One region of the Ensifer sp. 4252 genome, then DNA from elsewhere that is predicted to be linked to it. Evidence: riboswitches for the same ligand, from Rfam matches in the RefSeq annotation. Region 1 holds a riboswitch; the other holds the start of a gene.
What was found. Region 1 has a riboswitch for glycine ahead of gcvT (glycine cleavage system aminomethyltransferase GcvT). Riboswitches for the same ligand answer to the same signal wherever they lie in the genome.
Positions count from the first base shown of each region.

Region 2: linked by a shared signal. The riboswitch ahead of ABIE33_RS18545 (D-amino acid dehydrogenase) and the one ahead of gcvT (glycine cleavage system aminomethyltransferase GcvT) in region 1 are both predicted to bind glycine.

Region 1 covers NZ_JBNDIU010000010.1:221,097-226,404, forward strand. Annotated here, with positions in the region: gene gcvH (glycine cleavage system protein GcvH) at 1-318, opposite strand, end outside; gene gcvT (glycine cleavage system aminomethyltransferase GcvT) at 335-1,474, opposite strand; glycine riboswitch at 1,619-1,706, opposite strand; gene ABIE33_RS19955 (hypothetical protein) at 1,868-2,257, shown strand; gene ABIE33_RS19960 (copper chaperone PCu(A)C) at 2,353-3,339, shown strand; gene ABIE33_RS19965 (hypothetical protein) at 3,368-3,727, opposite strand; gene ABIE33_RS19970 (nuclear transport factor 2 family protein) at 4,132-4,599, shown strand; gene ABIE33_RS19975 (chaperone modulator CbpM) at 4,563-4,877, opposite strand; gene ABIE33_RS19980 (DnaJ C-terminal domain-containing protein) at 4,874-5,308, opposite strand, start outside.
Region 2 covers NZ_JBNDIU010000009.1:148,905-154,212, forward strand. Annotated here, with positions in the region: gene ABIE33_RS18535 (NAD(P)-dependent alcohol dehydrogenase) at 1-470, opposite strand, end outside; gene ABIE33_RS18540 (sigma-54-dependent Fis family transcriptional regulator) at 701-2,566, shown strand; glycine riboswitch at 2,874-2,957, shown strand; gene ABIE33_RS18545 (D-amino acid dehydrogenase) at 3,086-4,327, shown strand; gene ABIE33_RS18550 (D-cysteine desulfhydrase family protein) at 4,506-5,308, shown strand, end outside.

The DNA.
Region 1 (5,308 bases):
GGCTGCGTTCGGATCGGCGAGTTTCAGCTTGAAGAACCAGGCAGCGCCCTGCGGGTCGCTGTTGACCAGCGACGGGTCGTCGACGATCGACTGGTTGACTTCGACGATTTCGCCATCAAGTGGACAATAGACGTCGGATGCCGCCTTGACGGATTCAACCGTTGCCGCCGTTTCGCCCTTGGCAAAGGTGGAGCCGGTTTCCGGCAGTTCCACAAAGACGAGGTCGCCGAGCTGGCCGGCCGCGTGTTCGGTGATCCCGACCGTTGCTACGCCAGCTTCGACCTTCAGCCACTCGTGTTCGTCGGTGAACTTCAACATTTGCGCTCTCTCCTGATCAGCGTTTGTAGGTTTGTTTGACAAAGGGCAGGGCGGCGACGACGACCGGCAGATATTTGCCGCGCACCTCCGCGTAAACCGTCGTGCCGTTGTCGGTATGGGTGGCGTCGACATAGCCCATGGCAATCGGGCCATCGACGGTGGGTCCGAAGCCGCCTGACGTCACCTTGCCGACAAGCGTCTTGCCCTCGGTGTCGGCAAAAAGATTGGCACCACCGCGCACGGGCGCACGGCCCTCGGGCTTCAGGCCGACGCGACGGCGCTTGGCGCCCTCTGCGAACTGGTCAAGAATGCGGTCCGCACCCGGAAAGCCGCCCTCACGAGCACCGCCTGCACGCCGGCTCTTCTGCATCGCCCATTCGATCGCGCCCTCGACCGGCGTGGTCGTGGTGTCGATGTCGTTGCCGTAGAGACAAAGGCCCGCTTCGAGGCGCAGCGAATCGCGCGCACCAAGGCCGATCGGCTTGACATCGGGGTGTTCAAGCAGCCGCTGCGTGACATCGGCGGCCGATACCGAGGGAATGGAAATCTCAAAACCGTCTTCGCCGGTGTAGCCGGAGCGAGAGATGATGCAGGCAACATCGTGCAGGTCGGCTTCGGCAACATCCATGAACCGCATGGCCGAGACATCGGCCCACAATTCGCCAAGCACGGCTTCTGCGTGGGGACCCTGCAGTGCGATCAACGCGCGATCGTCCAGCATCGTGACTTCGCAGGTGTCGGCGAGGCCCTTCTTCAGGTGCTCGAAATCGGCATCCTTGCAAGCAGCGTTGACGACCAGGAAGAGGTGGTCGCCGCGGTTGGCGATCATCAGGTCGTCGAGAATGCCGCCTTCGGCATTGGTGAAGATCGCATAGCGCTGCCGGCCTTCACCAAGGCCGAGCACGTCGACGGGCACCAGCTTTTCCAGCGCCAGCGCTGCGTCCTCGATCTTGCCGGACTTCGGCCGAACGATGACCTGGCCCATGTGCGAGACGTCGAAGAGGCCTGCCGCGGTGCGCGTGTGCAGGTGCTCCTTCATCACGCCGTCGGGGTACTGGACCGGCATCTCGTAGCCAGCAAAGGGCACCATGCGGGCACCCAGCGACAGGTGCAGCGCACGCAGCGGCGTATGTTTCAAATGGGAAATCTCTTCCAACTCCGGCCTCCAGGTCTGGCGCGCACGCGCGCCGGCTCACACTTCCGGCGTCAGACGCCGTCAAATTCGAGCCCCCTCTGTCCCTTTGCCTGAGATTGTTATCCCTTCGGCGAGCGCAAAAACGCTTCTCTCCAGAGTCCTACCGGCACCTTGCTGGTCCTTTGGCCTGAGAGTTTCCGGGGCGGTTGCTCCTTCGGCACCGGAGTGAACCGGTTTCTCCCAACAAGATCGCCTCCAAATAACGGCGAACCCGTGAACTTGGCAAGGGGGAGGTGTCGCGGTCAAACACATTTTTGTCGCAGCGATTTTCCGTCGCGGGAAACGGGTGCGTCAATTCTGCCTTTGCATTCTCCTCCGCTTGAGGATAACTCAGGATCGATACCGGGGACGACAATGACTAAGTGCGAAGGACATTTGCGGATCGCTGTGCGGATCGTCGCCGCCTTCGCGCTTGTTTTCCTGTCCTTCGCCCACAAGCCGGCAATGGCGAAAAGCCTGACGCCCGGAGAGATCGCAGCCTACCAGCTCCCCGACGGAACCATCGCCGATATCTGCTTCGGCATGGATGGCATCGACCACGATAGCGGCAAGTCGCAATCGATGGCGCCGGTCTGCGAAGCATGCCGGCTTGCGGGCGCTGCCCTCCTGCCGACGCCACCGCAACACAGCGAACGCGCCGAGACCGGCAACTGGCTCGCCGATCTACATCCAGTGCAAGACGAAATCATCGTCCGGCACCTGCGCCTTCTGCCGCCGCCGCGCGGACCTCCCCACCAGTCGTAACGCTTTCACACGCATTCAATTTCAATGCGCCGCGATGGCGGCATCGACCACGACAGCACCGGGCTCCCACCGGCATGTGGTCAGGAGTGTACGACATGAACAAGACCAGACAGACTGCTCTTCCGCTTAGCCTTTCCCTCGGCATTGCACTTGCAACAGCAGGCATCGCCCACGCTCATGCGACGTTCGAAAACGACAGCGCGCAATCGGAAAAGAGCTTCAAGGCGGTGCTGCAGGTTCCGCATGGCTGCGACGGCAAGGCAACGACCGAAGTGCAGATGAAGCTGCCCGAAGGCTTCGTCTTCGCCAAGCCCCAGCCAAAGCCCGGCTGGGGGGTGGAGATTATCAAGGGCGATTACCAGAAGACCTATGACAATCACGGTGACAAGGTCTCGTCCGGCCCGGTCGAAATCCGCTGGAAGGGCGGCAATCTGCCTGACGAGTTCTATGACACCTTTGTCGTCAAGGGTAAGATCTCGGGCTTCGACAAGGAAACCGTGCTTGCCTTCCCGACGGTCCAGCTGTGCGGCACGGACGGCAAGGTGGTCTGGAACGAGGTAGCCGCTGACGGGCAGAGCGCCCATGACCTTAAAAGCCCTGCACCCACGGTGACGGTGACGCTCGCTGCCGGCGGCGACGAGCATGCCGGCCATATTGCAGCACCCCAGCCGGTCAAGTTGGGCGACCTCGAAATCTCCGGCGGCGCGGCCAAGGCGATGTTGCCGGGCGCCAAGGTCGGCGGCGGATTCCTGACGATCAAGAATGGCGGCAGCGCTGATGATCGTCTCGTAGCCGTTGAGAGCCCAGCCGCCGGTCGCGTCGAAATCCACGAAATGGCGATGGAAAACGACGTGATGAAGATGCGCAAGCTCGACGACGGCGTTGCCATCCCCGCCGGAGAGACCGTGGAGCTCAAGGCCGGCGGCCTGCATCTGATGTTCATGCAGGTTTCGAAGCCGTTTGCCGAGGGTGAAACGGTGCCTGTGACGCTCGTCTTCGAGAAGGCCGGCAAGGTCGATGCCGTGCTTGCCGTGGGAACGGCGAGCGGTGGCGCCGCGGCCGGCGGTCAAAAGCATCACTGAAGAACCTGATTTGACGCACGGCTTCGCCTCAGGCGGCGGCGCCGTTCTCATCCTCCTGGCCGGCGGGATTTTCCTGCCGGCCTTCGTTTTCGCGCTCTTCCGGCATGTCCTCGTCGTCGCGCATATATTCGAGATAACGGCGCAAGGTTTCCGCCTCGCTCTGCTGGGGCAGGCGGCCGTCGGCGCTCATCAGCATCAGCGACAGGGGCAGGGTGCCCTTCATCTTAGGGATAGATGCCGGCGTTATCGCCGGCTCTCTGGTACGGCGGGCCGAAAGCAAGGTGATCGCCTCGTCGGCCGGGCCATCGCCGGACACGCGCGCCTTCGGCTTGACGGCTTCCGCCGCATAAGCCGCTGTGGTCGCGGATACCGTGACGACCTGTACCACCTTCTTCCCCCGCCTTACTTGTTATCAATCCTTTCCTTTTTGCGCCGTTTCGCTTGAAGACGGGTGAAAATTGGCAGTCGCCTTTTAGTCGAATGCTAACAATTGCGTCCATGGGGCGGCGCCGCTCATGCGATCCATCCCTTGGGCATGAAGCCCGGACATTTCCGGCGTCACCCCGCGACGGAGGAACGCACATGTTGAAAACCACCCTGATTGCCCTCTCGCCTCGACGCTTGGGTCACTCGTCCTCCCGACGGCAGGCGCGGCCGCCGCATGTCAGCAAAGGCCAACGCCAGGCCGAGGTTGTGCTGCAGCCCTCGCATATACTTGCAGCATCCCTTAAATACGGGCACACTCGCCCCAGATACCAAAGGCGTGCCCAGATATCACAAAGGAGCAATGTGATGGCCGATCGCACCGCGCTCGAGCAAACCGTGCGCTCGCTCTATGCAGCGCGCGATGCCAACGACCTTGAGGGCATGCTGGCCTGCTTGCACCCGGCCTTCAGTTTCCGGATTGTCGGCAGTGGCCGTCTTGGGGCCATGACCCAGAGGGTCAGTGATCCGGAATCAGTGCGCTCCGCTTTTCGCGGCCTGGTCGACGCCTGGGACTTGAGCCGAATGAAAACGGTTCAGCTCGACGTTGACGGCAGCACGGTCTACGCCCATCGGGTTGGCCCCATCCGCTTCGTTCCTTCCGACACATGGTTCGATACGGAAATCCTGGACAGGTTCAGTTTCAGCGACGGCCGGATGGCGGACCTGACGGAATTCGTCGACACCTTGCTCGTTGCCGAAACCGTCGGTCTAGTCGCGATGCCAGTGATCGCGGTCGATTATTCGTCGTCCACCCGAGACATTATCAGCCTTTGAACATCTGGATCCTGGCTGCGAATTGCCGTCATCAACGCACCCAACCGTGCGCGAAGGCCATGAATCTGATCGAGCAACTGCATGGCGACGTCGACGCCATCGTCGTTGACGCCCATGGGGCCGGTCAGGTCCTGTATCAGGCGAGCGCGGGCAAGATCATCGTCCTCGAATATCCAACCGCTGTCGGCCTGGCGTGGCACAAGCCAGCGCTGCTCGACCCAGACCCGCAGCACGGTGACCTCGATTTCGAGGTGTTCGCAAAACTCGCTGTCGTTCATGCGTTGCCTCCCAGGTTCTTGCGTGGATCCTCCGCTTTGCCGGCTGCCCAACCCTCGACGAATGCGGCGAGCGCTGGATCGGCTTGCGCGGCAAGCGTGATCTTTAGCGTCACATAGGCATCGCCGTGGCCACCGCCCGGCTTGCGCATACCCTTGCCCTTCAACCGCAAGACCTTGCCGGTGTTGGAGTTCGGCGGGATCGTGACGTTGACGGCACCATCCAGGGTCGGAATGCGGATCTTGCCGCCAAGCACGGCTTCGCTCAGCGAAATTGGGATCTCGTAGCGCACATCCTCGCCATCCACCTGGAACAGCGGATGCGGCCGCACACGGATGTCGATCAGGGCATCACCGGCAGCCGCGCCGTTGGAGCCGGGCTCTCCCTTGCCGCGTAGGCGCAACGTCTGGCCGTCGCGCGTGCCCGGTGGGAT
Region 2 (5,308 bases), on a different contig from region 1:
TAAGGGGCAACTTCCTTGGGCGCGAGCGTTTTTGGCAGCGGCACGATGTTGCGCTCAGACGTGCAGAGGTACTCGGAATAGCCGCCGTCGCAGTCGAGGCCTGGAAATTTGCCTGGACCGTGCATATCGAAGCCGCGTCGGCAGGCAAGGCATGTGCCACCGGAAATCTTGGGATGGACGATGACCGGGTCGCCGACCTTGATTCCCTCGACTTCCTTGCCGACCGCTTCCACCCAGCCTGCGTTTTCGTGGCCCATGATGAGCGGTAGGAGGTTGTTTCCGTCAGGATCCATGTGCGGGCGCCATACGCCTTCGATAATGTGAAGATCGGTCCTGCAAACGCCTGCGCCACCAATCCGCACGATCACATCGCTCGATTTGGTGATCTTTGGATCGGGAACGTCCTGCAGCGACACCCACTGGTCCGCTTTGAGGTTGTCGTCATATTGCGTCAGCACTTGTGCCTTCATGCGTTCTCTCCGTGCACTTGCGAACCACTCGTCCGCATTCCGGTCTATGAAGAGCAAGGCGCGTGCCAGATAACATAATCTAGTAAAATCAATTGGTTATTTGGATGGTGTGCCGGAAAAAATGTACATGTGGTGGACGTGTGTCCGTCGCAAACTGTTCAGTTTCTGTCTATTGCAATCTTCGGCGGGCCACCCCTATGTATCGGGACGGAAGCGCATGAGGAGGAGACATGCAGCATCTTTCAGGGATCGATCGTGCTCGCAGCGCGCTCGAAGGTGGCAGCCGTTTACCGGTGGGCAGCTTGCCGGCTGTCGTGGCCGACAGCTGGCAGCGATGCCGGGATCTGGGGCTTGATCCACGCTCGCAGCCGCGCAGCAGCGTTATTCCATTCGCCGATGTCAACGTTCGCCGCGAGAAGACTGCGGCACTGCGTCGGCTGGCGCTTGCCGAAATGCAGCTTCTTCATTCGCAGATTGCTGGTTCAAACTTCATGATTGCCCTTGGCGACGCCGAGGGCGTCGTGCTCGACACAATCAGCGACGAGCGTTTCGCGGAAAGTGCTGCAGGGCGCGCGATCATACCGGGCAGTCTTTGGGACGAACGCCTGCGCGGCACCAATGCGCTCGGACTGGCTGCGGCAAGTCACAAACCCGTCGCCATCTACGGTCGCGAGCACTATTTCAGTTGCCATGGTCACTTGAGCTGCATGGCCGCCCCGATCCTCAACTCCCGCGGGGTGACGATCGGCCTCCTGGATGCCTCCTGCGCCAATGAAGCGAGGCAGGAGCATACGCACGCGCTCGTACGCATGGCGGCAGCGCAGATCGAAAACGGGCTCATCTACCAGGAGTGCGCCGAGAGCTTCATCTTCGCTTTCCACCCACGCGTGGAGTATCTCGATACTTTATCGGCCGGCCTGCTGTCCGTATCGCGGGAGGGGGCCGTAATTTCGCTCAATCGGCCCGGGACGGCACTATTGGCTGGCCTTCCGGCAATCATTGGCAATCACTTCGACGATCTGTTTGAAGCAGGCTTTGGTGCGGCGATGGATGGGCTCCTCAATGGAGGCGTGATCCGCATCCGGGACAAAGCTGGAAGCGGCGTCTTCATGGTCTGCCGCCAGATTGGTCTGCGCAAGGCGGTGATCGACGCGAAGCCCGCTGCCAGACTGCCTTCTCTTGTGCGCCCTGTGGGCGCTCCCGAATTCGTATGCGACGACCCGGTGATCAAGCGATCCATGTCGGAAATTGCCGATGCGACAACTCTGAGAATGCCGGTTCACATTACCGGTGAAACAGGGACCGGAAAAGAACTCATGGCGCGGCATGTGCACACTTTGAGCAACCGGAAAGGCGAGTTTGTTGCGGTCAATTGCGGTGCGTTGCCAGAGAGCCTTTTCATTGCCGAAATCTTCGGCCATGAGCGCGGGGCATTCACCAATGCACGCAACGATGGCTCGCCTGGCCTGGCGCGCGCCGCCGACAAAGGAACGCTGTTTTTCGACGAGGTCGCGGACATCCCGCTCGCTGCCCAGACCTCGCTCCTGCGCTTTCTCGACAGTATGGAGGTGCGATCGATTGGCGGACAGAAGACCGGCAAAGTCGATGTTCAGATCGTGTCGGCAACAAACCGTGACCTGCAAGAAATGGTGACAGCCAAGCTGTTTCGAGCCGATCTACTGTATCGCCTCAACGCCTATACAGTTCGCCTGCCGGCGCTGAAGGCGCGCGCGGACTTCGCTGGTATCGTCAGGCACTTAATGCATGAGTTGGCACCCGACACGCCAATCACCGACGCGGCTATTATGCGTCTCTCCATGCATTCCTGGCCGGGCAATATCCGTGAACTGAAGGCGACATTGCAGCGTGCGCTCGTTCGCCGCCACATGGACTATGTTGATGAGCATTCATTCGATAACATCGCCTCAGGCGCAACTCGGGACGAGGATACCTGTGTCAGCTGCCAATCCCACCCCCTTGATAGCAACAAATGCCGCGAGATCCGCTCAACTTTTCGCATGACCGGCGAGAACATCTCAAAAACCGCGCGCATACTCAAACTGTCGCGAACCACAGTCTATAAACACATCCGCTAGGACGCCTCCTGTGTTTCTCAACAAGCACTCCAGTGAGGCCATATCACTCGTGGGTTTGGGATAGACGATTTCAAAATCGTGGCGAGCCTGGGCAAGCGCTTTCCGCCTGATGCTCCGGTTTCGCCATAGTTCCGCCAGTACAAGGCCGAGGGCGTCCTTCCCACCCACGCATTGAGCCGCGCCTCGAATTTGGTAGCCGGGAGCTTGAGAAAGCAGCTTTACTTTACCATCCCCTGTGTTAGCAAATGCCATTGGGAGAAGTGTAGACGCCGATGCCGCGTCCGCAGAGGAGAACAATGAATTTCCTATAAGCCACTCGGGAGAGACCGGGGACGGCGCCGACGGAGCAATTCCCCAAGAAACTCTCAGGCAAAAGGACCGTGTGGCTGGAAAATCTGGAGAGTGGCAGCAATGCCCACCGAAGGGGATACCGTTAATACGGGAAGCTCTCAGGTACCGAGGACAGATGGGGACGTAACAGGCCGGATGGCCTCACGAAACTGTCCAAGGAGACATAGCATGCCTCACGTAGCCATAATTGGCGCCGGTATTACTGGCATAACAACGGCGTATTCCCTGTTGAAAAGGGGGTACAAGGTCACAGTATTCGACCGTCAAAGCTACCCTGCGATGGAAACCTCATTTGCTAACGGCGGCCAGCTTTCGGCCAGCAACGCAGAGGTTTGGAATCACTGGTCCACCTTGTTCAAGGGTATGAAATGGATGCTATCAAAGGATGCTCCGCTTCTGCTCAACCCCAAACCATCCTGGGCAAAGTACAGCTGGATCGCTAAGTTCATAGCGGCTGTACCAAACTATAAAGCGAATACTATAGATACTGCAAAATTGGCGATCGAGGCCCGGCGCCATATGCGCGATATCGCGGAGAAAGAGGGCATTGAATTCGATCTGGAGAAGCGCGGTATTCTCCACTTCTATCGTGACGAAAAAAGCTTTCGCCACGCACAGGAGGTCAACGGTCTCCTCACCGCGGCCGGGCTCGATCGTAGGTCGGTGACGCCTTCCGAAATTAGCGACATTGAACCCGCACTTACGGGCGACTTTTATGGTGGCTTCTTCACTCCGTCAGACTTTTCTGGAGACATACATAAGTTCAGCCGCGGGCTCGCGAAGGTTTGCCTGGGGAAGGGTGCGACTTTCCAGTTTGATGCGAATGTCGTGGGTTTTCGGCCGCATGGAAGCGGTACCACCGTTCGGTGGTCGTCCTCAGTTGGAAGCCAAGGAGGAGCAGGTCTGCAGGAGATAGCTGTTGACGGGGTTGTCATTTGCGCCGGTGTCGCCAGCCGGCAATTCGCGTCAATGCTGGGCGATAGGGTGAGCGTTTATCCGGTAAAGGGTTACTCGATCACGGTGCACCTGGATGGCCCGAAAAGCCGAGAAAATGCGCCCTGGGTCAGCCTTCTTGATGACAATGCGAAGATTGTAACCAGCCGACTTGGTCCAGATCGCTTCCGTGTCGCGGGAACAGCGGAAATCAATGGCCTGAATCTCGACATCCGCGCCGATCGGATAGAGCCCCTCGTTCGTTGGACGCGCCGGCACTTTCCCGCAATAGATACGAGTCGGGTCGTTCCCTGGAGCGGCTTGCGGCCGATGATGCCCAACATGCTCCCTCATGTCGGCCAAGGCCGGCGTTCCTATGTGTTTTACAACACCGGGCACGGACATTTGGGTTGGACCCTATCGTGCGCTACGGCCGAAATCATTGGGGAGCAGATAAAAACGTCGTTTGCCGCTTAGGCGGCAAACGAAAACTCTGCCACACATCGTGGAGGGGAGCCAGAGAGGCTTCCCTCCATAGGCGCAGATTCAACGCCCTTTTAGTTGAAGGGTCGTGTCGCGAGCAAGGGGCGACCGGGGTGGGCGGAGCCATCTGGAGCTTTTGTTTCAATCGTGCAAACTGTCTAAGTGAGGAAAAATGTCGAAGCCTGCAAAGATCAAACTCGAAGATTGGCCCACTCCGCTCGAGCCGTTACCTAGGCTTTCTTTGGCCTTGGGCCTGGACGAAGACGACCTGTGGTTCAAAAGAGACGATTTGACGGGCCTTGCTGGCGGCGGCAACAAAATCCGCAAACTAGAGTATACACTCGCTGATTTAGTCGCGCGCGGGGCCAAGACTGTCGTAACGGTCGGAGCTGCCCAGAGCAATCACGCGCGATTAACCGCCGCGGCAGGGGCGAGGCTCGGTTTGAAAGTGTGTTTGGTGCTAGCCGGAGACCCACCGCCTCAAAGTACCGGAAACCTCGCGCTCGACGGCCTGCTGGGAGCGGAAATCGTCTGGGCCGGGGACGTCGATGTTCCCGCACTGGAAGAGCGTGCGAGCGAGGAAATCCGCAGCCTTGAAAAGCGTGCTTCGCCTGTCGGGTATGTGCCGTTCGGCGGGACAAACGCAGTGGCTGCCTTGGGCTATGCGGATTGCGGGGAGGAACTCATGCAACAAGCGCCGGATCTGAAGCACGTTTTTGTCGCGCTTGGATCGGGTGGCACAATGGCAGGTCTTGTTCACGCCCTCGGTTCGGATCGCGTTCATGGAGTAGACACGGGCGCCGTTTCTGATCCGGAGACCCGGGTGAGGAGGCTGCTCTCGGACATGAGGCAGGAGGAGTTCAGCGCACCATTGAGAATTGTGTTGGATCAGGTTGGGCAAGGCTACCAACACCTGACAGAGCCAGTGGAGCATGCGTTGAAAATGGTGGCACGCCAGGCGGGAATCGTTCTCGA